DNA from 3 places in the Mycoplana sp. BE70 genome. Region 1 is predicted to be linked to each of the others. Evidence: predicted binding sites of a transcription regulator. Region 1 holds the regulator's gene; each other region holds the start of a gene.
The links. The regulator LexA, encoded in region 1, represses DNA repair genes until DNA is damaged. The targets are predictions, from matches to a motif close to TGTTCNNNNTGTGTTCNG.
Positions count from the first base shown of each region.

Region 2: J2Y48_RS01885 (DNA recombination protein RmuC) is a predicted target of LexA. The motif match lies at 1,903-1,920, and genes of this name have one in related genera.
Region 3: J2Y48_RS07355 (PA0069 family radical SAM protein) is a predicted target of LexA. The motif match lies at 5,614-5,631, and genes of this name have one in related genera.

Region 1 covers NZ_JAVDTM010000009.1:143,632-150,919, forward strand. The annotation lists gene J2Y48_RS17710 (protein-S-isoprenylcysteine O-methyltransferase) at 1-105, opposite strand, end outside; gene J2Y48_RS17715 (hypothetical protein) at 400-990, opposite strand; gene J2Y48_RS17720 (ABC transporter) at 1,150-1,278, opposite strand; gene J2Y48_RS17725 (L,D-transpeptidase) at 1,682-2,266, opposite strand; gene J2Y48_RS17730 (SDR family NAD(P)-dependent oxidoreductase) at 2,470-3,228, shown strand; gene J2Y48_RS17735 (AI-2E family transporter) at 3,359-4,396, shown strand; gene J2Y48_RS17740 (YMGG-like glycine zipper-containing protein) at 4,669-4,926, shown strand; gene lexA (transcriptional repressor LexA) at 5,136-5,846, shown strand; gene J2Y48_RS17750 (ComEC/Rec2 family competence protein) at 5,827-7,288, opposite strand, start outside.
Region 2 covers NZ_JAVDTM010000001.1:386,884-394,171, reverse strand. The annotation lists gene truA (tRNA pseudouridine(38-40) synthase TruA) at 1-278, opposite strand, end outside; gene fmt (methionyl-tRNA formyltransferase) at 278-1,216, opposite strand; gene def (peptide deformylase) at 1,315-1,839, opposite strand; gene J2Y48_RS01885 (DNA recombination protein RmuC) at 1,983-3,179, shown strand; gene J2Y48_RS01880 (ribokinase) at 3,227-4,135, shown strand; gene pcaD (3-oxoadipate enol-lactonase) at 4,281-5,093, shown strand; gene J2Y48_RS01870 (calcium-binding protein) at 5,228-6,541, shown strand; gene J2Y48_RS01865 (ArsC family reductase) at 6,736-7,086, opposite strand; gene J2Y48_RS01860 (amino acid aminotransferase) at 7,169-7,288, opposite strand, start outside.
Region 3 covers NZ_JAVDTM010000003.1:241,328-248,615, reverse strand. The annotation lists gene J2Y48_RS07390 (cell wall hydrolase) at 1-227, shown strand, start outside; gene J2Y48_RS07385 (AtpZ/AtpI family protein) at 491-865, shown strand; gene J2Y48_RS07380 (F0F1 ATP synthase subunit A) at 924-1,676, shown strand; gene J2Y48_RS07375 (F0F1 ATP synthase subunit C) at 1,759-1,986, shown strand; gene J2Y48_RS07370 (F0F1 ATP synthase subunit B) at 2,062-2,745, shown strand; gene J2Y48_RS07365 (F0F1 ATP synthase subunit B) at 2,757-3,242, shown strand; gene J2Y48_RS07360 (ribonuclease HII) at 3,569-4,228, opposite strand; gene J2Y48_RS07355 (PA0069 family radical SAM protein) at 4,397-5,554, opposite strand; gene J2Y48_RS07350 (glycosyl transferase) at 5,757-6,290, shown strand; gene moaB (molybdenum cofactor biosynthesis protein B) at 6,312-6,854, opposite strand; gene J2Y48_RS07340 (4-(cytidine 5'-diphospho)-2-C-methyl-D-erythritol kinase) at 6,841-7,288, opposite strand, start outside.

The DNA.
Region 1 (7,288 bases):
CCGAACGCGCTTGGCGCGGCGCTCGAACGGGTAGCGGATAACGTACCAGGCAATAACGCCGAGCACCCACAGTGTTTGACCGATTGCGGCAGCAGATAGGTTCATTTAGATTCAGGGCCTGCTAAATTTCGCTCATACTGCACAGCGGATTTTGTCTCTGACAAGACGAAAAGTGAATAGTCCGCAACGATATACAGATGTGGCCGGATGAAGTCCGCGACGAAACGATCCCCCAGCAGGGCTCCCTTCTTCCCATTCCAACGGCAGACAGAGCGCAGAACCAGGTGCAGTGCTGGGCCGGAGCGCGTCGCGGTTTTGAGATAAGCATGCCGTGCCACGGGGCTTGAATTTTCGCCGGTCTTTGCAAGATGCGTTTCCCGTCGATCCGAGGCAACCGAATCAGCCAGCATTCATTTCGCGAAGCTCTGTGATGTACTGCTGCGGCCGGAGCCAGATTGGCGGCGTCTTGTAGCCCATGGACTTGGCGATCTCCCCGGTCCAGGCGTTGCAGTTGTTGACGGTCGCCTGCCAGAACTTGGACTTGGCCTTCAATTGCCGAATGAACGCGACGGTCTTCTGGTATTCGGCCTCGGTCAACTTCACGCGCCAGCTTGCAGAGCGGTACTCCTCTTCGAGATCACCATCGCTCGCTCCGGTCTCAGCCGGCACTGGCAGGAAATGACCGAGGACATAGGGTGCCGCATCCTTGGAGGCCGGCGCGAGGCCCGCGACCTCGGGATTGATCATCCTGCCGGACTTGTCGGTGCGCCCGAAGATCACATAGGTGTGCCCGTAGCTTAGGGCGTAGCGCGAGCGGAATTCGATAAAATAGAGCTTCTCGCTGCGTTGCGTTGCCCCCTCGGGTGCCCCGGTATAGCCGCGGTAGTCCGAAACGTAACGGGGTTGCGGTGGCTTGTCCTCGGATTGGCAGGATGCAAGCACAAGCGCGAAGGCGGCTATAAGCGATGCATGGCTCTTTCCCAGCGTCATAGAACACGCTCCATTTACCGGTGCCACGGTCAGGGTAGCCTAAATTTGGCCGGAAAGCACCCTCGCCTGCTATCGGCAACAGCCGTTAGCGTCTTTGCCGGAGAGAGCGCACAGAAAGGGGAAGTGCCGCCAGGCACTTCCCCGATCCAAGGCTGGTTGTCACTTATATACGGGTGCCGGCTGTTCGACCGGTGGCGGGGCTTTGCCCTTGCCTTTGCCGACTGTGCCGCAGGCACTGAGACTGACAACGGAAAGTACTGCTACTGTCACGATTAGAAGTCTGCTCATCAACATGTCCTTTCCTTGGAACGGAATAGGTTTTAGAAGGCAACGCTACTACTAATAACCTCAAAAGCAACAAAGGCATAGTGCGTAATGGACACAAAGTTAATCACGGCAAAGAGCTGGCAAGATCAGATTTATCAACGAATTGTTTCAAGCCGTGATCAATGACTAACCTGCGCGCTCTTGCAGGCTGCGATTCCGCTTCCTGCGGCGGCTCTTGGCGAAAGGACCGTCGCTTCCGATTGTTCAGTAGACCGTGCGCCCCATCAACAAGGGGCCCCATAAGTGCCTGCATGACAGCGCCAAGTCGGAATAACCGTGGCGCAAAACTGGTGGAAGGCTTGGACTTTATGGCCTGAAACACAGGAAGCACATGGACCTGGGCCTATTCCTTCCGGATGTATTGTCAAATGACCTTCACTCGCGTTCCCACGGGCGCGCGGCTGTAGAGATCGACGATATCCTCATTCGTCAGGCGCACGCATCCGTTCGAGACCGCATGTCCGATCGACCACGGCTCATTTGTTCCATGCAGCCGGTACATGGTGTCCTGTTTGCCCTGGTAGAGATAGAGCGCGGCCGCTCCAAGGGGGTTGTGCGGTCCGCCTTCCACGCCGCCCGCATACTGCGCCAGCCGCGGTTTGCGCCGAATCATGTCGTCCGTCGGCCTCCAGGATGGCCATTCCGCCTTGCGACCCACGGTCGCCTCCCCCCTGAACGTCAGGCCCTCTTCGCCGACGGCAACGCCGTAGCGGATCGCACGGCCACCGCCCTCGACGAGATAAAGGTACCGTTCGTAGGTGTTGACGACAATTGTGCCAGGCGCCTCGTTTCCATCATACGCGACCTGACGACGCCGGTATTGGGAGGCTACGCGATAGGTCGACATGGAGGGATATCCCGCCGACCCGAAGGTCGAACTGCATCCAGAAGCCAGCAAACCCAGCCCCAGGAACACGAATCCCCGACGCGTCATGAAGTTCCTGTCCATTTGCACCTGCTAGCGATCAGACGAACCCCTGCCTTTTTTAGGCATACCATTGCGGCGCGCTCCGGCCAAGTCTCTCCCTTTGATTGAAGCCGGAAGAAAAAATGTGCCGACTAACCATGTCGACTCCGCTTCCGACGAATCCCCTTGCGTCGAAGGGCGGCCTCTGTTCGACTGGCCGTGGCAGTCAACAGGGATGAAATGCGATGGCGTTTGCCTTCGACGGAAAAGTCGCGATCGTGACGGGCGGTGGCTCGGGAATAGGCGCCGCCATATCGCGGCGCCTGGCCGCCGACGGCGCCGAGGTTGTCCTTGCTGACGTCGACCGTGACGCCGCAGAGGGCATTGCCGCCGAGATTCGTGGTGCGCACGGAGACAAGGCCCATGCGTTCGCGGTGGACGTCACCGACGCAGAAGCGGTCAGGAGGCTGGTCGAAACGACGGTGGAAAGATGCGGCGGCTTGCATCTGGCGGTTAACAATGCCGGCATCCACGGGCCGCGGCTCCCCAGTGGGGACTATCCCATAGACGGCTGGCAGAAGGTGATGGACGTCAACCTGAACGGTGTCTTCTACGGCATGAAGCATCAGATTTCCGCCATGATGGCATCCGGTGGCGGCGCGATTGTCAATGTCTCCTCCGTGCTCGGTTGCGTCGGGCTGCCATTTACGGTTGCCTATACCGCGGCAAAGCACGGCGTAACGGGACTGACCAAGGTCGCGGCAATCGAGTATGCCAAGTTCGGTATCCGCATCAACGCCGTCGGTCCCGGCTGGATCGAAACCCCGCTCCTGACGGGGCACCCGCAACTGGCGAGCAGCCGTCGGATGGAGTCGCTGCAGCCGATGGGGCGACGAGGGCGCCCGGAGGAAGTCGCCGCACTGGTCTGCTTCCTGCTTTCGGACGAGGCGAGCTTCATCACGGGCAGCTATCATCTCGTGGACGGTGCCTATAGCGCACACTAGCGTGTCGGCCGGCTGACCTGGCAGATCGAGGGGGGTACTGAACGAGGTCTTGCGGTCCGCATCGGACCCCGCGTAAAGTCTTGCCGACCAAGATCGGGAACTGTGGATGGTTAAAGCGGAACAAGGACAAATGACCGGACTGATAACCGCCGGCATACTCGTTCTTGCGCTGCTGCACGCCGCACAATCGGTCTTCGTTCCGTTCGCGTTTTCCATGCTGGTCATCGCGTTGATATGGCCGGTCCAGGCCGCCCTCCAGACGGTGATGCCGCGGCTGCTTGCGCTGCTCATAGCGCTGACCGTGACGATCATCGCAGTGGTCTCCGTGGGGTCATCGATTGCCTGGGGGCTGGGTGTCCTCGGGCATTGGCTGTTCCTCAACGCCGGCCGTTTTCAGACGATCTACCTTGATTGGGCCCAATGGCTGGAAGAGCATGGTGTGGCGGTCGCCGGCCCGTTGGCAGAGCGGTTCAACGTCGGCGCGCTCGTCGGATTGCTGCAAGGGGTCGCCGGACGCATGAACAGTTTCGCCGGTTTCACGCTGGTGATCTTCATATCCGTCATGCTCGGCCTTCTGGAAGTGGAGGACGTCAAGCGACGCCTGCTGTTGCCGAGCGTCCAACCGCACGGTGCGCGGATTCTGGCGGCGAACAGAAGGATCGGTGCCAAGCTTCGACGCTTCATGGCCGTGCGTACGTTTGCCAGTATCCTGACGGGGTTGGTCGTTTGGATATTCGCCCGGTTCGTTGGTCTTGAGTTGGCTGCGGCCTGGGGAGCGATCGCGTTCGCCCTCAATTACATTCCTTTCCTCGGGCCATTCGTGGCGACGGTCTTCCCCACCATGTTTGCGATTGCCCAGTTCGATTCGTGGCAATCCGCAGTGTTCGTCTTCGTCGGACTGAACCTTATCCAATTTGTCATCGGCAGCTACCTGGAGCCACGGCTGACCGGTGCTTCGCTCGCGATTTCACCGTTCGCCGTGATTTTCTCCGTGTTCTTTTGGAGTTTCATGTGGGGTCTTCCGGGTGCCTTCATTGGCGTTCCCATCCTGATTTGCCTCATCGAATACGCAGCACAGGTGCCGGCGACCCGCTGGATCGCCGTGCTCCTGTCCAGTACCGTGAATGATGAAGCTGTTGCCGCTTTGGACCGCCGCGACAGGACTTGAGCCGCCTGACCGGAATGGCAGCGGATACTAGCTCACCGCGGGAACTATAACGCCGATCAACAATCGTAGTGTCAGCACAAAATCGGAAAAGCGGGCTTTTTGCCCCGTACTTGCCGGCCGCCGGTTGAGAAGAGACAGCACCAATAGCCTGCCTGGGCCGCCGCGCCACGAGCGGTTGTACCTGGCCGAAAAACCGGATTACACTTGACCGTTCGTTCGGATGGACAAGACTACGACAGGCAAGAAAATCAACGAGAGAGGAAGGAATGGACATGACCAAGATTTCCCTAGTGCTCGTTCTGGCCGGGCTCGCAGCGGTCGGCTGCACGCCAACCGAGAGGGGCGCCGGCATCGGCGCAGCCACCGGCGCCGTGATCGGCGGCGCCATCACCAATGACGTCCGCGGCGCCGCCGTCGGAGCCGCCATCGGCGGTGTTTCCGGCGCCGTCATCGGCCATGTGGCCGGACAGCCTGGTCGTTGCTACTACCGCGACCGTTACGGCCGCCGCTACGTCGCCGCGTGCCCATAACAGCCTCACCGGCCCTGTCGCTGTTGAACTGGAAAAGACCTTGTCCTTCACGAGGTCTTTTCCCGAATAATGGAAGTTCCCGCCGGGATCACGGTTGGAAATCTCGAACGAGCGCCTGCACCCTTGATTGAAATTTGCCCCCTTGCGGAACACATATGGAACAGATAGTGTCTGTTCTGGATTTGTTTCACGATTCTGGGTGACGAGCCATGCTGACCCGCAAACAACAGGAACTGCTCCTGTTCATCCACGAGCGGATGAAGGAGACCGGCATTCCGCCGTCATTCGACGAGATGAAGGATGCGCTCGATCTCGCCTCGAAGTCGGGCATTCACCGGTTGATCACAGCCCTCGAGGAGCGCGGCTTTATCCGCCGGCTGCCCAATCGGGCACGCGCGCTCGAGGTGATCAAGCTGCCCGAGGCCTATTCGCCGAGCCTGAAGGCGCGGCGCGGCTTTTCCCCGTCCGTCATCGAAGGAAGCCTTGGCAAGCCGGCGACGGCGCCCTCCCCGGCCAAGCCCGCGGCCGCGGACGGGTCGGCTTCGGTTCCGGTCATGGGGCGCATCGCCGCCGGCGTGCCGATCTCGGCTATCCAGAACAACACCCATGACATCGCGGTTCCCATGGAGATGCTCGGCGCTGGCGAGCATTATGCGCTTGAAGTCAAGGGCGACTCGATGATCGAGGCCGGGATCCTCGACGGAGATACCGTCATCATCCGCAACACCAACTCCGCCAACCCGGGAGAGATCGTCGTGGCTCTCGTCGACGACGAGGAGGCGACGCTGAAGCGCTTCCGCCGCAAGGGCGCCTCCATCGCCTTGGAAGCCGCCAATCCCGCCTACGAGACCCGCATCTTCGGCCCCGACCGAGTGAAGATTCAAGGCAAACTGGTCGGCCTCATCCGCCGTTATCACTGACCGCGTCTTCTAGGTCGAGATATGTGTTTGTCCGCCAGTCGTACAGGCGGTGCCGGCTCCAGGGGCGGTGAAGTGTCGTGACCGCGTTGCGGACGCTGTAACTTGCGCGGCCAGTCGGATCGAATGTCTGCGGCGTTATTTCAAGGGCGCCGGTGCGGCGCAGGCTGCGCGCCGAAACGAGTTGGGCCCCGGAACGGCAGGTTTCCATTCGAAGGTCTCGTGGCACGACCACGAGATCGGCACTGTCGCAGGCCGTTCCGAGAAAGGCCGGGTCCTCGACCGCGAGGACACGCCAACCGGCCGGCGCAGCACCGGCGCACCACGCCCTGCGGCGGCAGACGAATCGCTTTTCGTTGGCGGCTGTGGCGAACGCTGTACGCATGTCATCGCGCGCACGCGCCATCGCAGCAGGGTCAAGCTCCCGTTCCGCGCTCCTGCGCTGTCGCGCATCCAGGCTCGCTACTGGTGCTGCTCGGTCCGCAGAGTCCTGCGCGCGATCGATACCCGCGGCACCTCCGACCGCGGGCGCCCGTTGCGCGGCATCTTCATCGGTCAGGTACAATGGCGAACGATGGCTTTCGATGCGAAGGGCGCGACGCCATTGATCGTAGATGAAATCGGGCGGTTTCGACCGATTCGTGGCGGCCTCCCCCGCGTGACGAGCGCCACCAGCCGGCCGTCCTCCGATACGAGAAGCTCGGGCGGCGCATCCGATGGACGGACGGCCACAATGGCCACACCGAAGACGAGTGGTAGAAGGCCGATGAGCGCGAGACGGGTGCGAAGCAGGCAGATGAACCCGCCACCTGCAGCAATGAGCGCGAATGCCAGCGGGGGGCAATCTGCCGGTGACCACCTCTCCGCCCCAGCCGGCAACCCAATTGGCCATGGCGATGATCCAGTCGACGCCCCGTCCCATGATCGCCAGCGGAATGCCGTCCAGTCCGAGCGGCATGAGCAGCATGGCGATGACGGCCATCGGCATGACGATGAACGAAATGATCGGCATCGCAAGAAGGTTTCCGGCAAGGCCATAGGCCGGGATGCGATGAAAATGTCCGATGGAGTAGACGAGCGTTGCGACCCCGCCGATCAGGGACGACAGCAGAATCCCACCGGCAAACGCAGATGCAACCGAAAGGATCCGTGACCGATCACCGATCCACCTGGAGCGCCGTACGGACCAATCACGCCAGGCAGCATAGCCCGCAACCAGACCGAGGGTTGCCGCATAGGACATCTGGAAGCCGGGACCAGTGACCGCGGAAGGCGTCACCGCCAGAATGATCAGTGCCGAGAGCGCGACATTGCGCAGGCTGATGGCGGTGCGGTCGAACAGGACAGCGAACAGCATGACGACGATCATCAGCCACGAGCGAATCGCCGACACCGCCCCGCCGGAGATCAGGATATAAAGGGTGACCGTGATCAACCCGCCGATG
Region 2 (7,288 bases), on a different contig from region 1:
AGGATCGCCACGCGCTCGCCCGCCTGCGCCAGATGTGCATTCAAGGCATTGCGCAGCGTGTGCTCCTCCCAGGGTCGTGAGAGATCGACATGGGCGACCTGGCCCATCGCGTGAACGCCGGAATCGGTGCGGCCGGCACCGCGGATCGAGACGGTCTCGCCGGTCAGCGACAGGATCGCCTTCTCGACCGCGCCCTGCACGGAATGTCCGTTCTCCTGCCGCTGCCAGCCGACATAGGGCGTTCCGTCATATTCGATGATCAGGCGATAGCGCGGCATCAGATAATCACCGTGCCTGGGGCGACGGGGGTGCCGCGCAGGAAGTCAGCGACGTCGAGCGGCCTGCCGCCGGCCTTCTGCAGCCGTGTCAGGGAGACGGCGCCGTCGCCGCAGGCGACAACGAACCCGTCGGAGGCCAACACCGTTCCCGATTGCCCCGATCCCGTGGCAAGTCGCGATCCGAGCACCTTGATCCGCTCCGGCTTGCCGGCGAGCGAAAGCTCGAACCAGGCGCCGGGGAAGGGGGAAAGCGCACGGATATGGTTGTGCACGTCGGTGGCCGGCCGGTCAAAGTCGATGCGCGTCTCGCCCTTGTCGATCTTGGCGGCGTAGAGCACGCCCTGTTCGGCCTGCGGCGTCAGCGGCAGGTCGCCGGCTTCGAGGCGCGCCATCGCCTCCACCATCAGATCGCCGCCGGCCTGCATCAGCGCATCGTGCAGCGCGCCGCCCGTCATGTCCGGGCCGATCGGCACACGCCTTGTCAGCGCCACCGGGCCGGTATCCAGCCCCTTGTCCATCTTCATCACCATCATGCCGGTTTCCGCGTCGCCGGCCATGATCGCGCGCTGGATCGGTGCCGCACCACGCCAGCGCGGCAGCAGCGAAGCATGGCCGTTGTAACAGCCGAGCCGTGTGCCGGTGAGGATCGCCTCGGGCAAAAGTAGGCCGTAGGCGACGACGACGGCGACATCAGCCTCCAACGCCCGAAAGACGGCGCGGTCTTCCTCCGCCTTGAAGTTCAGCGGCGTGAACACGGGGATCCCGAGCCTCTCCGCCGCCTGGTGCACCGGGGATTTCTGCAATTCCAGCCCGCGCCGTCCGCCCGGGCGCGGCGGTTGCGAATAGGTCGCGACGATCGTATGTCCGGCCTCGGCCAGCGCCGTCAGCGTCGGCACCGAAAACTCCGGCGTACCCATGAAGATGATGCGAAGCGCCATGCGGCGATGCTCCCGTTTTAGCTCGTCGGGTCCCTTCAAACGGGTTTGCGAGCGTCAATCAAGCCCTCGCGCGCGGTGATGTCAAACCGCAGTTCGGGTCAGATCGCCTTGGCGCCGCGTGTCTTTGCCGCCTTGGTGAACTTGCGGATCACCATGTCGCGCTTGAGCTTGGAAATGTGGTCGATGAAGAGCACGCCGTTCAGGTGGTCGATCTCGTGCTGCAGGCAGGTTGCGAGAAGTCCGTCGGCGTCGATCGTCTGCTCCTTGCCGTCGCGATCCAGATACCGGACGGTGAGCGTGGCGGGGCGCTCTACTTCGGCATAGTAATCCGGGATCGACAGGCAGCCCTCCTCGTATACCGACAGTGCATCCGAGGTCTGGACGATTTCGGGGTTGATGAAGACGAGCGGCGTCTTTTCTTCGCCGTCCTTCGACACGTCCAGCACCAGCATGCGGCGCGGCACGCCGATCTGGATCGCCGCAAGCCCGATGCCGGGCGCGTCGTACATCGTCTCCAGCATGTCGTCGGCGAGGCGCCGTGCTTCGTCGTTGATGGTCTCCAGCGGTGCGGAGACCTGCCGAAGGATGGGATCGGGAAGGATAATCAGCGGTTTGATCGTCATTCGCCTCACTTAGCGGTTTGCTGGATCGCTTTCAATTGCCTTGCGTCGAACGACAACCATGTTTGTTCACGTTATGATCTATTCTTGGCCGCAAATGCTGCTATGTTTGCCGCATGAATCCGGAACCATCCCTTCAGGCCGCGATGATTCGGCTTTTCGATGCGCTTGCCCGCGACCCGGCGCTGCAGCTTGCCTGCTTGTTCGCCGCGATCGTGGCGTCCGGCTGGATCATCCTCGTCCGCCGTGCTGCAAGCCGCCAACGGGCGACTGCGGCGGCCGAAGAAATGCGTCTGACCGAACTTTTGCGCGCGCAAAACGAGATGCAGGGTCGGATCGCAGCCATGGCCGAGGTATTTGGCGCGCGCCAGGCGGAGACAAACCAGGCGATCAACCAGCGTCTCGACGGGCTGACGCAGCGCCTCGGCCAATCGATCAGCGAACAGACCCGCGCCACGCACGAGAACCTTCGCCGGCTGCAGGAGCGGCTCGCGGTTATCGACACGGCGCAGACGAACATCCAGTCGCTGGCGAAGGACGTGGTCGGCCTGCAGGCGATCCTGGCAAACAAGCAGACCCGCGGCGCCTTTGGTCAGGGGCGAATGGAGGCGATCGTGGCCGACGGCCTGCCGACCGGCGCCTACCAGTTCCAGGCGCAGCTTCCAAACGGGGTGCGGCCGGACTGCATCATCCGCATGCCGAACGGCCAGCCGCCGCTGGTCGTCGACGCGAAGTTTCCGCTGGAGGCATGGAACGCCATGGGTGCGGCTGCCAACGCGGAAGCCTCCAAGCTGGCCGCACAGCAGTTCCGCCGGGACATGGAAGTTCATATCCGCGACATCGCCGAAAAATACTTGTTGGCCGGCGAGACGCAGGATACCGCCTTTCTCTTCGTCCCCTCCGAATCGATCTTCGCCACCATCCACGAGAGCTTCGAGGCGATTGTTCAGCGGGCGCACCGTGCCCGCATCGTCATCGTCTCGCCGTCGCTCCTGCTTCTGTCGATCCAAGTTCTGCAGGCGCTGCTGAAGGATCAGCGCATGCGCGAGCAGGCGCACGTGATCCAGGGCGAAGTGATCCGGCTGATGGAGGATCTCGGCCGTCTCGACGACCGTGTCCGCAAGCTGCACGGGCACTTCACATCGGCGCAGAAGGACGTCGACCAGATCCTGATCTCGACGGACAAGCTTGTCCGGCGCGGCGCGCGGATCGGTGAGATGGAGTTTGAGGCAATTGCGCCGCAAGGACCGGGACAAGCGCAAGCGCCGTCTGCCGCCGCCGCAGAGCGTGCGGTCGAAAGCCGCACCGGCCAATTGAAACTGAGAGTGGTTGACGAGGACTGATCCACTCGGGCAGTGTCGACCGAGGCATACCGGAGGAACACACCCCCATGATCACCGTCTTCGGATCCATCAACATGGATCTCATCGCCACGACCGAACGCCTGCCGAAAGCGAGCGAAACCGTGCCGGGACACAGTTTTACCACGGCGGCTGGCGGCAAGGGGGCCAACCAGGCGCTTGCGGCCCGGCGTGCCGGGGCAACGGTCCGCATGGCGGGCGCCGTCGGCGGGGATGCCTTTGCCGCCGAATCGCTGGTGCTTCTCACCCATGCGCGCGTGGATCTCGATCTTGTCAAGGTCGCGGACGAGCCGACCGGTACGGCCCACATTTTGGTGGCCGACGACGGCGAGAACGTCATCGTCGTCGTCGCGGGTGCCAATGGCGACGTGACCGCAGCGGATGCCAAGGTCGCCGTGTCGCAGATGTCGACCGGCGACATCCTGGCGCTGCAACTCGAAGTGCCGGCTGAGGCCGTCGAAGCGGCGCTCGATGTCGCCAAAGCGCGACGCGTGACGTCGGTGATCAACCTCGCGCCGATGACGGCGGATGCCCGCAGGCTCGGTGCCAAGGCGGACATCGTCGTGACCAACGAGATCGAGTTCGAACAGTATGCCGGCAAGTCCGGCCTCTCCGACGCGGAGCGGGAGGCGGAGATGCGCTCGCTCCACGAGCGGACCGGGCAGACGATCATCGTGACCCTCGGCGCCGACGGCGTCATCGCCATCCGCAAGGGCAATGTCTTCCGCGCTCCTGGCCTGAAGATCGAGCCGGTCGACACGGTCGGCGCAGGCGACAGCTTTTGCGGCTATCTGGTCGCTTCACTCGACGCGGGCCTGCCCTTTGCCGATTGCCTGCGCCGAGCCGCGATCGCCGGCTCGCTCTCCTGCCTCAAGCGCGGCGCCCAGCCGTCGATTCCCGAAGCGGCCGAAGTGGATGCGCGGATGCGAGAAGGCTGATATTGCCTTGAATGCATGCGAATGAAGATCGGCCGTTCGCTGAAGGGGCCGATCTTTGGACGGCGGGTGTTCGGCGGTCGTCAGACTTGATACGGTTGTCGATCGTGTGTCCGCCTTTAATCGGGTCATCGGGAGGAGACATCCTTTGCAGTTCGCCCGGATAAACGACATCAGCCTTCACCATCAGATCATCGGCGGCCCGCAGGACAAGCCGGTCCTTGTTTTCGCCAATTCGCTGGGAATGGACTTCCGCATCTGGCGTGACGTCATCGTGCGGCTTGCCGGCGATTTTCCCATGATCCTCTACGACAAGCGCGGCCACGGGTTGTCGGATGTCGGCCAGGTACCCTATTCCATCGATGACCACGTCAGCGACCTGTCCGGCCTGCTTGATCTTTATGCCGTAAAGGAGGCCGTCATCGTCGGGCTCTCCGTCGGCGGCCTGATCGCACAGGGTCTTTACGCGGCGCGGCCGGAACTGGTGAAGGCGCTGGTCCTGTGCGACACCGCCCACAAGATCGGTTCGGCCGAAAGCTGGAATGCGCGCATTGCCACCGTCGAGCGTGACGGCATCGAGAGCATCGCTGACGCCGTCATGGGGCTCTGGTTCACGCCCGCCTTCCGCCGGCCGGAGAATACCGCCTATCATGGCTATCGCAACATGCTGGTCCGTCAGCCGGCGATCGGATACGTCGCCACCTGCGCCGCCATCCGTGACGCGGATTTCACGGACGCGGTGACGCGCATCGCCGTGCCGACGCTGTGTGTCGTCGGTGATCAGGACGGCTCGACACCGCCGGCTGTTGTTCTGTCGACCGCCAAGCTCATCCCGGCTGCCCGCTACGAAGTCATTGCCGATGCAGGCCATCTCCCTTGCGTCGAGCAGCCCGAGGCTCTGACTGCGATCCTCCGGGCATTCATCGATCCGCTTGTTCATGGTGACAAGCCAAATGGCTGACGATGCGGCGTGATGACTGCCGAAGCACCGGTCGCCCTGCGCCACCTTACCTCCTTCGAGTGAACGGGGGCGATATCGACAGTTTCGCACGGCAAGCGCTACATTCTCGCCCTCTAATGTGAGAGGTGGAGAAAATGGCGACCTATACGGTTTTCTTTCCCAATGGGAAGTATCCGCAGAGCTATTCACCGGCGATCGCGGGGCTCGACTACAACCCGATGTTCGGGGAGTTGGTGGATCTTTCGACGGCAACAGTCGTGACCAGGACGTCGACCAAGATGGACCTGAAGCTGGACAACGGCCTTCGGTTGCGGTTCAGCGGGACCGATTTCGGCTTCGATTCCGAGGGGAATCCGATTGGCGGCAAGGTGGCCAGGATTGAACTGTTCCAGTCGGACGGCACCACTCTGGTGTCGAAGATCGAGGGGCTCAGCCTGTCCCTGGAGGCACTCGACAACGCCGCCCATACATTTGATCCCTGGAACCTCCAGGCCTGGATAATGAAGGGCAACGACAGGCTGAACGGGTCGGCCGGGAACGACGACCTTGAGGGCTTCGCCGGCAACGACATCATCAACGGCGGTGGCGGGGATGACTTCGTCATCGGCGGTGAGGGAAAGGACAGCTATGACGGCGGCGCGGGGTGGGACAATCTGAGCTTTCAGGATGCCCGCTATAATTCCAACGCGCGCGCCGGCATAAGGCTGGATGCCGCCGCCGGGACGGTGACGGATCCCTACGGCAATGCCGAGACCTTCCAGAACTTCGAGACCTTCCGCGGCACCCAGTTCCGGGACGTCATGAAGGGCTCCGCCCGAGACGAGGATTTTCAGGGCATCGGCGGTCGCGACGTCATCGATGGCCGCGGTGGTTTCGATACGGTCAGCTATCATCGCGACCAGAGCAACAGCGGCGGCAAGGTCGGCGTCACCGTTAACCTGCAGGCCGGAACGGCAGTCGACGGCTTCGGCAAGACCGACACGTTGACGAGCATCGAAGGGGTTCGCGGTACCGCGTTCGCCGACAAGCTGACGGGGAGCTCGGGCAGCAATTGGCTGCGCGGCGACGCTGGCAACGACAAGATCGCCGGCGGTCTCGGCAATGATCTGCTGCGCGGCGACAGTGGAAAGGACTGTTTCGTGTTCAACACGAAGCTCAGCGCCTCGAACAATGTCGACGAGATCGACGACTTCAACGTGGCTGCCGACACGATCTGGCTCGAAAATGCGATCTTCACCAAATTGACGGGCACGGGCGTGCTTAGCGCCGCGCAGTTCTGCGCCAACAATAGCGGCATGGCCGGCGACGCGAGCGACCGCATCATCTACGAAAAGGACGCCGGCAATCTCTACTACGACTCCAACGGAAGTGCGTCCGGCGGCCGCGTGATCTTTGCAACGCTGGACGCCGGACTCGCGATGACGGCAGCCGACTTCTTCATCATCTGACGCTGGCACGTTGAGGCAGGGCAGGGACGTCTGGAGAAGACGTCCCTCTCGGATCATGTGGGCAGGAAGCCGATCGCCCGTTGTCGGCACCAAAGCATGTCTCCCGAAAGTGGCCACCGGTTTCGGGGGCCAAGACGTGCGAAAGAACAAGGACCTAAAGCGCGGCAAGCGAATCTGAAAATTCGCGGCGCGCTCTAGACTGAAAATGCCGCCTCATACAGGTCGGGCTTGAAACCGGCGAGATACCTGCCGTCGAGATCGAGGATGGGGCGCTTGATCATCGAAGGCTGCGCGAGCATGAGTGCGGCAGCCTTTTGCGCGGTCAGGTCGGTCTTGTCGGCTGGCGCAAGGGCGCGGAAGGTCGTTCCGGCCCGGTTCAGCACGGTCTCCCAGCCGAGCGCCTCGATCCAGCGCTCGACGGAGACCGCATCGATGCCCTCCGCCTTGTAGTCGTGGAAGCGGTAGGCGATCTGTCGGTCGTCCAGCCAGGTCCGCGCCTTCTTCATCGTGTCGCAGTTCTTGATGCCGTAGAGGGTGATCGTCACCATATGCTCCTTTGGGTGCCTTTCGACGTCGGCGGCGACGAAGCTTCGCCGCCGGCCGCCATTTTGCTATGGCACCACGTCGTCAGAGGCTGAGGAACTTCTCAACGACGGCATCGACCTCGGCGGTCTTGAGACCGGCGATGTTGATGCGGCCGGAACCGGGCATGTAGATCCCATGCTCGGCGCGCAGGCGCATGACGTC
Region 3 (7,288 bases), on a different contig from region 1:
TCACCTGCGACCGCATCCCCGACCTCGTGCTGGCGCCCTGGCATTGGAAGACGGCCCAGGAGGTCGCCCTGGCGGTCACCGCCGGCAAGATCTGGCTGCCGGAAGTGGGCTCGGCCACCCACTACCACGCCACCTATGTCAAGCCGAACTGGGGCCCGACGATGCAGCGGGTCGCCAAGATCGGCAAGCACATCTTTTACCGCACCTATGGTGGAGGCTGGATCTGAGTCTGCTGCCGGTGGCGTGGCAAGTGGCCGCGCCGCCGGCGATTCCCTGTCGCTCAACCGGGGGTGATTCCCAGATTCCGTTCTAATATTTTGATTTTGCTGGTTAAATTTAGGGCCCGTCAAAGCTCCGCCCCGCCTTGACTATGCAAGTCCCTAAAACTATGTTGCGCCCGACTTCAAACGGGCCTGAAGCTGGCTTAAAACCTAACCGTGAATATGTCCGCAATAGGGCGCAGCGCGCCGCGGAAACGGAAGGAAACGCCATGAGCGACGGCCGGAAGGAAAGTCTGGAAGAACGCAGGCAGCGCCTTGACGCGGAACTCGCACAAAGGCGTAAGGATGATAGCGCAGTCGACGCAGCCGAGGAGAAGGCAGCCGAAAGCCGAAAGGGCTATGCGGTTGCGATGAAGCTCTCCAGCGAGTTCGTCGCCGCGGTCATCGTGGGCGCGCTTCTTGGCTACCTGGTGGATCGCTTTGCCGGGACTGCGCCGTGGGGCATGATCGTGCTCCTGTTGCTCGGTTTCGGTGCGGGCGTATTGAACGTGATGCGGTCGGCGGGAATGGTGGCTTCACCGCATCCGGTCGACAGGATGGCCGGCAGAGACGCCGGGCACAAGAAGAACGGGGACGGCGCCTGAGCGCTGTCCGGGTTAGAGGAATAACCGTCCGGCGGGCGGCAAACGAGAGAGATTAGCGGTGTCCAACGATCCGACCCATCAGTTTCTGGTCAACAAGATTGTTCCGATCGAAATTGGCGGAATCGATTTCTCCTTCACCAACGCTTCGCTGTTCATGGTGGCGTCCGCCGCCGTCGCCGCGGGCTTCCTCTACATGACGACGTCACAGCGCGGCATCATTCCGAGCCGCATGCAGTCCGTCTCGGAAATGTCCTATGAGTTCATCGCCTCGATGCTGCGCGAAGGCGCCGGCAGCAGCGGCATGAAGTTTTTCCCGATGGTGTTCTCGCTGTTCATGTTCATCCTGACCGCGAACCTTCTCGGCATGATGCCGTACTTCTTCACGGTCACCAGCCAGATCATCGTCACCCTTGCCCTTGCCCTTCTGGTCATCGGTACCGTGATTTTCTACGGCTTCTTCAAGCACGGTTTCAGCTTCCTGAAGATTTTCGTGCCGCAGGGCGTTCCCGGCGTGCTTTTGCCCTTGGTCGTCGCGATCGAAATCATCTCGTTCCTTTCCCGTCCCATCAGCCTCTCGGTTCGTCTGTTTGCAAACATGCTGGCCGGCCACATCACGCTGAAGGTTTTCGCAGGCTTCGTTACGTCGTTGAGCGCGCTCGGCGCGCTCGGCATCGGTGGTGCGATCCTGCCGCTCATCATGACCGTCGCAATCACCGGTCTTGAATTCCTCGTCTGCTTCCTCCAGGCCTATGTCTTTGCGGTACTGACCTGCATGTACCTCAACGACGCTGTGCATCCGGGTGGGCACTAAGGAATACAGTCGCTTGCTTCCGGCCGGTTTTGCCGCCGGAAGCGCTATCTAAGCCGCAACAACCCATTCGAAGGAGTTCATCATGGAAGCGGAAGCAGCAAAGTTCATCGGCGCAGGTCTCGCTTGCTTTGGCATGGCCGGCACGGCCCTCGGCCTCGGCAACATCTTCGGCAGCTACCTGTCCGGCGCACTGCGCAACCCGTCTGCTGCTGACGGCCAGTTCGGCCGCCTCGTATTCGGCTTCGCCGTTACGGAAGCTCTGGGCATCTTCTCGCTGCTCGTCGCCCTGCTGCTGCTCTTCGCCGTCTAATAACGGCTGGAAGACCGGACCACGGCCGGCTGCGGCCGTGGTCCGCTTACTGTTTGAGTGCACCTGGAGGTGAGCATGTCTGCGACCGCGGCCAAGGCCGAGTCCATCCCATTCACGATCGCTCAGGCCGAGACCACGACGGAAACGCACGACGCTGCTCCGGCGGGCGACGCGCATCAGGCTGCTCCGGCGACCGATGCCCAAGGCGCTGCCGCTCCCACCGGCGAACTGCACACCGAGACGGGTGTCGCCCACGGCGAAGAGAGCGGTGTGTTCCCGCCGTTCGACGCATCCACCTTTCCCTCCCAGGTCCTGTGGCTGGCGATCACCTTCGGCATTTTCTACCTGATCATGTCCAAGATCATCGTGCCGCGCGTCGGCTCGATCCTCGAGACGCGCCACGACCGCATCGCCCAGGATCTTGACGAGGCCGCTCGCCTGAAGACCGAAGCGGACACCGCAATTTCGACCTATGAGCAGGAACTGGCCGACGCCCGCACCAAGGGCCACGCCATCGCCGCCGAGGCTCGCGATGCCGCCAAGGCAAAGGCCGACGCCGAGCGTCTGAAGATCGAAGAAAGCCTCAACGGCAAGATCGCCGCCGCCGAGACCCGCATCGCCGGGATCAAGGACAAGGCCCTCGCCGACGTCGGCGCGATCGCCGAAGAAACCGCTGCGGCTGTGATCGAACAGCTCATCGGCGGCAAGACCACCAAGACCGAGATCGCGGCCGCGGTGAAGTCGGCGGCAGCGAAGTAAGGAAGCGGACCATGGCATTTGACGCAACTTTCTACGCCTTCGTTGGTCTCGTCCTCTTTCTGGCGCTGATCGTTTACCTGAAGGTCCCCGGCGCGATGGGCAAAGCCCTCGACCAGCGGGCCGACAAGATCTCGAACGAGCTTATGGAGGCCAAGCGCCTGCGTGAAGAGGCCCAGAGCCTGCTGGCGGAATACCAGCGCAAGCGCAAGGAAGCCGAGGCCGAGGCAGCCGCCATCGTGGCGACCGCGCAGCGCGAGGCCGAGGCGCTGACGGCCGAAGCCAAGCAGAAGACGGAAGAGTATGTAACCCGTCGCACCGCACTGTCGGAGCAGAAGATCAAGCAGGCCGAGGCCGACGCGATCAACGCCGTTCGTTCGGCCGCCGTCGATCTTGCGATCAGCGCCGCCGAGAACGTGCTTTCGAGCAAGTCCGATGCTGCCACCAGCAAGTCGCTGTTTGACAAGGCTGTCGCGGAAGTGAAGACCCGCTTGAACTAAGGGTCGGTGATTCCCAAGAGAATTGAAAGGCCGGAGCGATCCGGCCTTTTGTCGTTTGAGATCGTACGGCGACTTCGCCTGCGTAGGAAAACCGGATGTTGGCGAGGGCCCTTGAGTTTCGGGACGCTGGTTGATCGTTTGATGGGTGACGGGCCGAGCAGCGGCAGAAACGGTTCACGCACCGAAAAATGCTTGGCTTGTATGCGTTTCGGCAAGCGATGCAATGGGTCTATCTTCGTCGGGAAGGGGCACTGTCCCCGTCCATTTCCTAAACCGAAGCCATCTCCTTCGACGCGGACATCAACCGGCGTACGGGTCGGACAGCGTCAGTCTTGGGCGTCCACCCTGAATGGCCGAAAACTCATGCGATGCAGGGTACAGGGACCGAACTCGCCGATCGCCGAGCGATGGCGCTCGGTCGCATAGCCGGCATGGGCGTCGAAGCCGTAGCCCGGAAAGGTGCTTTCGGCGCAGGTCATCATCCGGTCGCGAACGACCTTGGCAATGATGGACGCCGCGGCAATTGAAAGCACGCGGGCGTCCCCTTTGACGACCGCCTTGCCCGCGCAGGCAAGTCCGGGCGGGACGTCCAGTCCGTCGGTCAGGACCAGGCCGGGCCGCGCGGGAAGGCCGAACACCGCTCTGCGCATCGCGTCCAGGCTGGCTTTGCGAATATCCGTGCGGTCGATCCGGCGCGCGCTCGAAGAGGCAACCGATACCATGGCGGTCGCAAGGATCTCGGCAAACAACGCCTCGCGCTTTGCTGCCGTCAATTGCTTGGAGTCGTGCAGGCCATCCGGAATTCTCTCCGGGTCGAGGATGACGGCCGCCGCCACCACCGGCCCGGCGAGCGGCCCGCGCCCGGCCTCGTCTGCACCGGCGACCGGCCATTGGCCGGCCTTGCGGGCGGCCAGCTCCATCAGGAAGTCCGGGCCTTCGGGAAGGTCGAAGAGGAGGGGGGAATCGGTGGTCGCGCGGCGTGGCATGCGGCGACCCTCGCACGACCGACCGATTCCCTGCAAGTCCCTCGGCGAGGCGGCACCGAGGGAACCACGACATTGCTGGGGACGGTGCAATGTCGATTTCGTTTGGCAGTCGGATCACGCTTTGGCCTTTTGTCTTCTGAGGCCTTTGAGTGACCGCCAGGAGTGACCTCAGAGCAGCGAGAGCTGGACGCCGCTGCCGGACGGTGGAACGAACAGATCGGTTGAAAGGCTCCGTCGGGTTCGGTTCAGCTTGAGCCGCTTGGCCGCCAGCTCGAACCGCCGCGCGATCTGCCAGGCGTATGGGCCGGCGCCCTTCATCCGCTTGCCGAACTCGGCGTCATAGTCCTTGCCGCCCCGCATCGAGCGCACCAGCGACATCACGTGCCGGTAGCGGTCCGGATATTCCCGCAGCAGCCAGTCCCCAAACAACGGGCTGACTTCGAGCGGAAGACGCAGGAGCACATAGCTCGCCTCCTGGGCACCGGCCGCCTTGCCGGAATCGAGGATGCGCTCCAGTTCGTGATCGTTCAGGCCGGGGATGAGTGGCGCCGCCATCACGCTGACCGGAATGCCGGCCTCCGATAAAGCACGCATTGCTTCGAGCCGCCGCGTAGGCGTTGCCGCGCGCGGCTCCATCGTGCGGGCCAGCTTGCGGTCGAGCGTCGTCACCGACAGGCCGACCCAGGCAAGCCCTTTTGCAGCCATGCGCGAAAGGATATCGATATCGCGCATGACGAGGGCCGACTTGGTGACGATCGAGACGGGATGGTCGGCGGCTTCCAGGACTTCGAGAATCTGGCGCATGATGCGCCACTCCTTTTCGATCGGCTGATAGGGATCCGTGTTCGTGCCGATCGCGATCACCCGAGGCCGGTAACCGGGCTTGGAAAGTTCGCGTTCCAGCAGTCGCGGTGCGTCGGGCTTGGCAAACAGCTTCGCTTCGAAGTCCAGCCCGGCGGAAAGCCCCATGAAGGCGTGTGACGGGCGGGCAAAGCAATAGATGCAGCCATGCTCGCAGCCGCGATAGGGGTTGATCGAGCGGTCGAACGGGACGTCGGGCGACTCGTTGCGGGTGATGATGCTGCGCGGCTTTTCCACCTGCACTTCGGTCTTGAACGGCGGCAGGTCCTCCAATGATTCCCAGCCGTCGTCAAAACTCTCTCGGGTCTGCGGCTCGAAGCGGCCGGAAAAGTTCAGGCCGGCCCCGCGTCCGCGACGCCGGTCAATATCGATGCGTAGACCCGTCTGCGTCATCAGCGCATCGGCAATATCGACCGTATTGGCGGGCGCGAGCGCGCCCTCCCTGAGGCTTTGCAGTTCGGTCATCGGGGTTCTCCATTGAGGGAATCTCTTCCCTCCAATGACTTTATTCCTAACAGTGAAATGAGAACAAGACAAGAACAAAACTTGTTTTCCGTGCAATTGCCCCCCGACCGGTTGGCACCGCCCGTGCGGGCATCAGAAGCTCCAGGCGGATTCGCCAATGCCGTCAGTGGCTTTGTTCGCTACCATGCGGTATTGGACTCAAATGCTGACAGTCTTGATCGAATGCCACAATGACGAGCCCGAACTGGCGCAGACCCTGTCGGCGCTTATTCCCGGCGCCGTCGAGGGGTTGGTGCGGGATGTCATCGTGCTCGATCATGGTTCGTCCGACGGCTCGGCCAAGGTGGCAGACGCTGCGGGCTGCACTTTCCTGACGCGTTGGGACTTGCACGAGGTGGTAAGTTCCGCGCGGGGCGAGTGGCTGCTGCTGCTGGAACCGGGAGCGCGGCCGTTGAACGGTTGGATCGATGCCGTCGGCGAATATATTGGCACGAGCCAGGCGCCCGCGCGCTTTGCCGGCTCGCGCAATCATCGCCGGCCGTTTCCTCGGCGGCTGCTCGGTCGGCGAACCGCGCTGGAGCAAGGACTGCTCCTTTCGAAACGGCAGGGAATTGCTCTTGCCGCGCCAAACGCCAGCCTCGCGGGGATTGCAACCGGCGTCGCGGCCCGGCAACTGGTCGCCGAGATCGTACCGGCCTGGGCGGTTCGCGCGATGCAGCAGAAAGTCGGGGCATAGCCCCTGAGAGGTGGTCGGCGGCTATTTGCGCTTAAGGTGCTCGTCCAGGCGCGGCATGATCTCGACGAAGTTGCAGGGCAGGTGGCGATAGTCCAGTTGCGCGGCGAGAATGCCGTCCCAGGCATCGCGGCAGGCGCCGGGCGAGCCGGGCAGCACAAAGATGAAGGTCGCGTTTGCGACGCCGCCGGTGGCGCGGGACTGTATGGTCGAGGTGCCGATCTTGTCGTAGGAGATGCGGTGGAACACCTCCGAAAACCCGTCCATCTTCTTCTCGAACAATGGCTCCAGCGCTTCGGGCGTCACGTCGCGGCCGGTGAAACCGGTCCCGCCGGTGGTGATCACGACGTCGATGCCGGCATCCTTCGTCCAGCCTTCGACCTGCGCGCGGATCGCCGCCTTGTCGTCCGGCACGATTGCGCGCGCGGCGAGCCGGTGCCCGGCCTTCTCCAGCCGCTCCACTAGCGTGTCGCCCGAGCGGTCGTCGGCGGGCGTGCGCGTGTCGGACACGGTCAGAATGGCGATCGAAAGCGGAATGAAGGGTCTCGTCTCGTCAAGCCGTGCCATGTGGTTCCCCTCCTTCATAACTTTCGGTCGCAACAACGAACCAGTCCGGCCGCGCCGATTCCAGCACGGCGGCCGCCCGGTGCGCCGCATCCCCGGTATCGTACAGGCCAAAGCAGGTGGCACCAGAGCCGGACATGCGTACCAGACGGGCGCCGGTTCTGATCAACTCCGTTCGCACCGCGTCGATTTCCGGACAGATGGCGCGCGCCGGTTCTTCCAGATCGTTGCGCATGGATTGCATAGCTGCAAGCCATGCCGCCGCGCCGGCGAGGGCTGCTGGTGGAGCGAGGCGCGGGTTTTCCTTCGTGGCAAGCCGCCGGAAGATGTCCGGCGTCGAAACGCCGACAAGGGGATTGACGAGAACGATCGGAAAAGAGGGCAGCGCGTCAAGCATGGTCAGCTGTTCGCCAATGCCACGGGCGACGAGCGGCCGC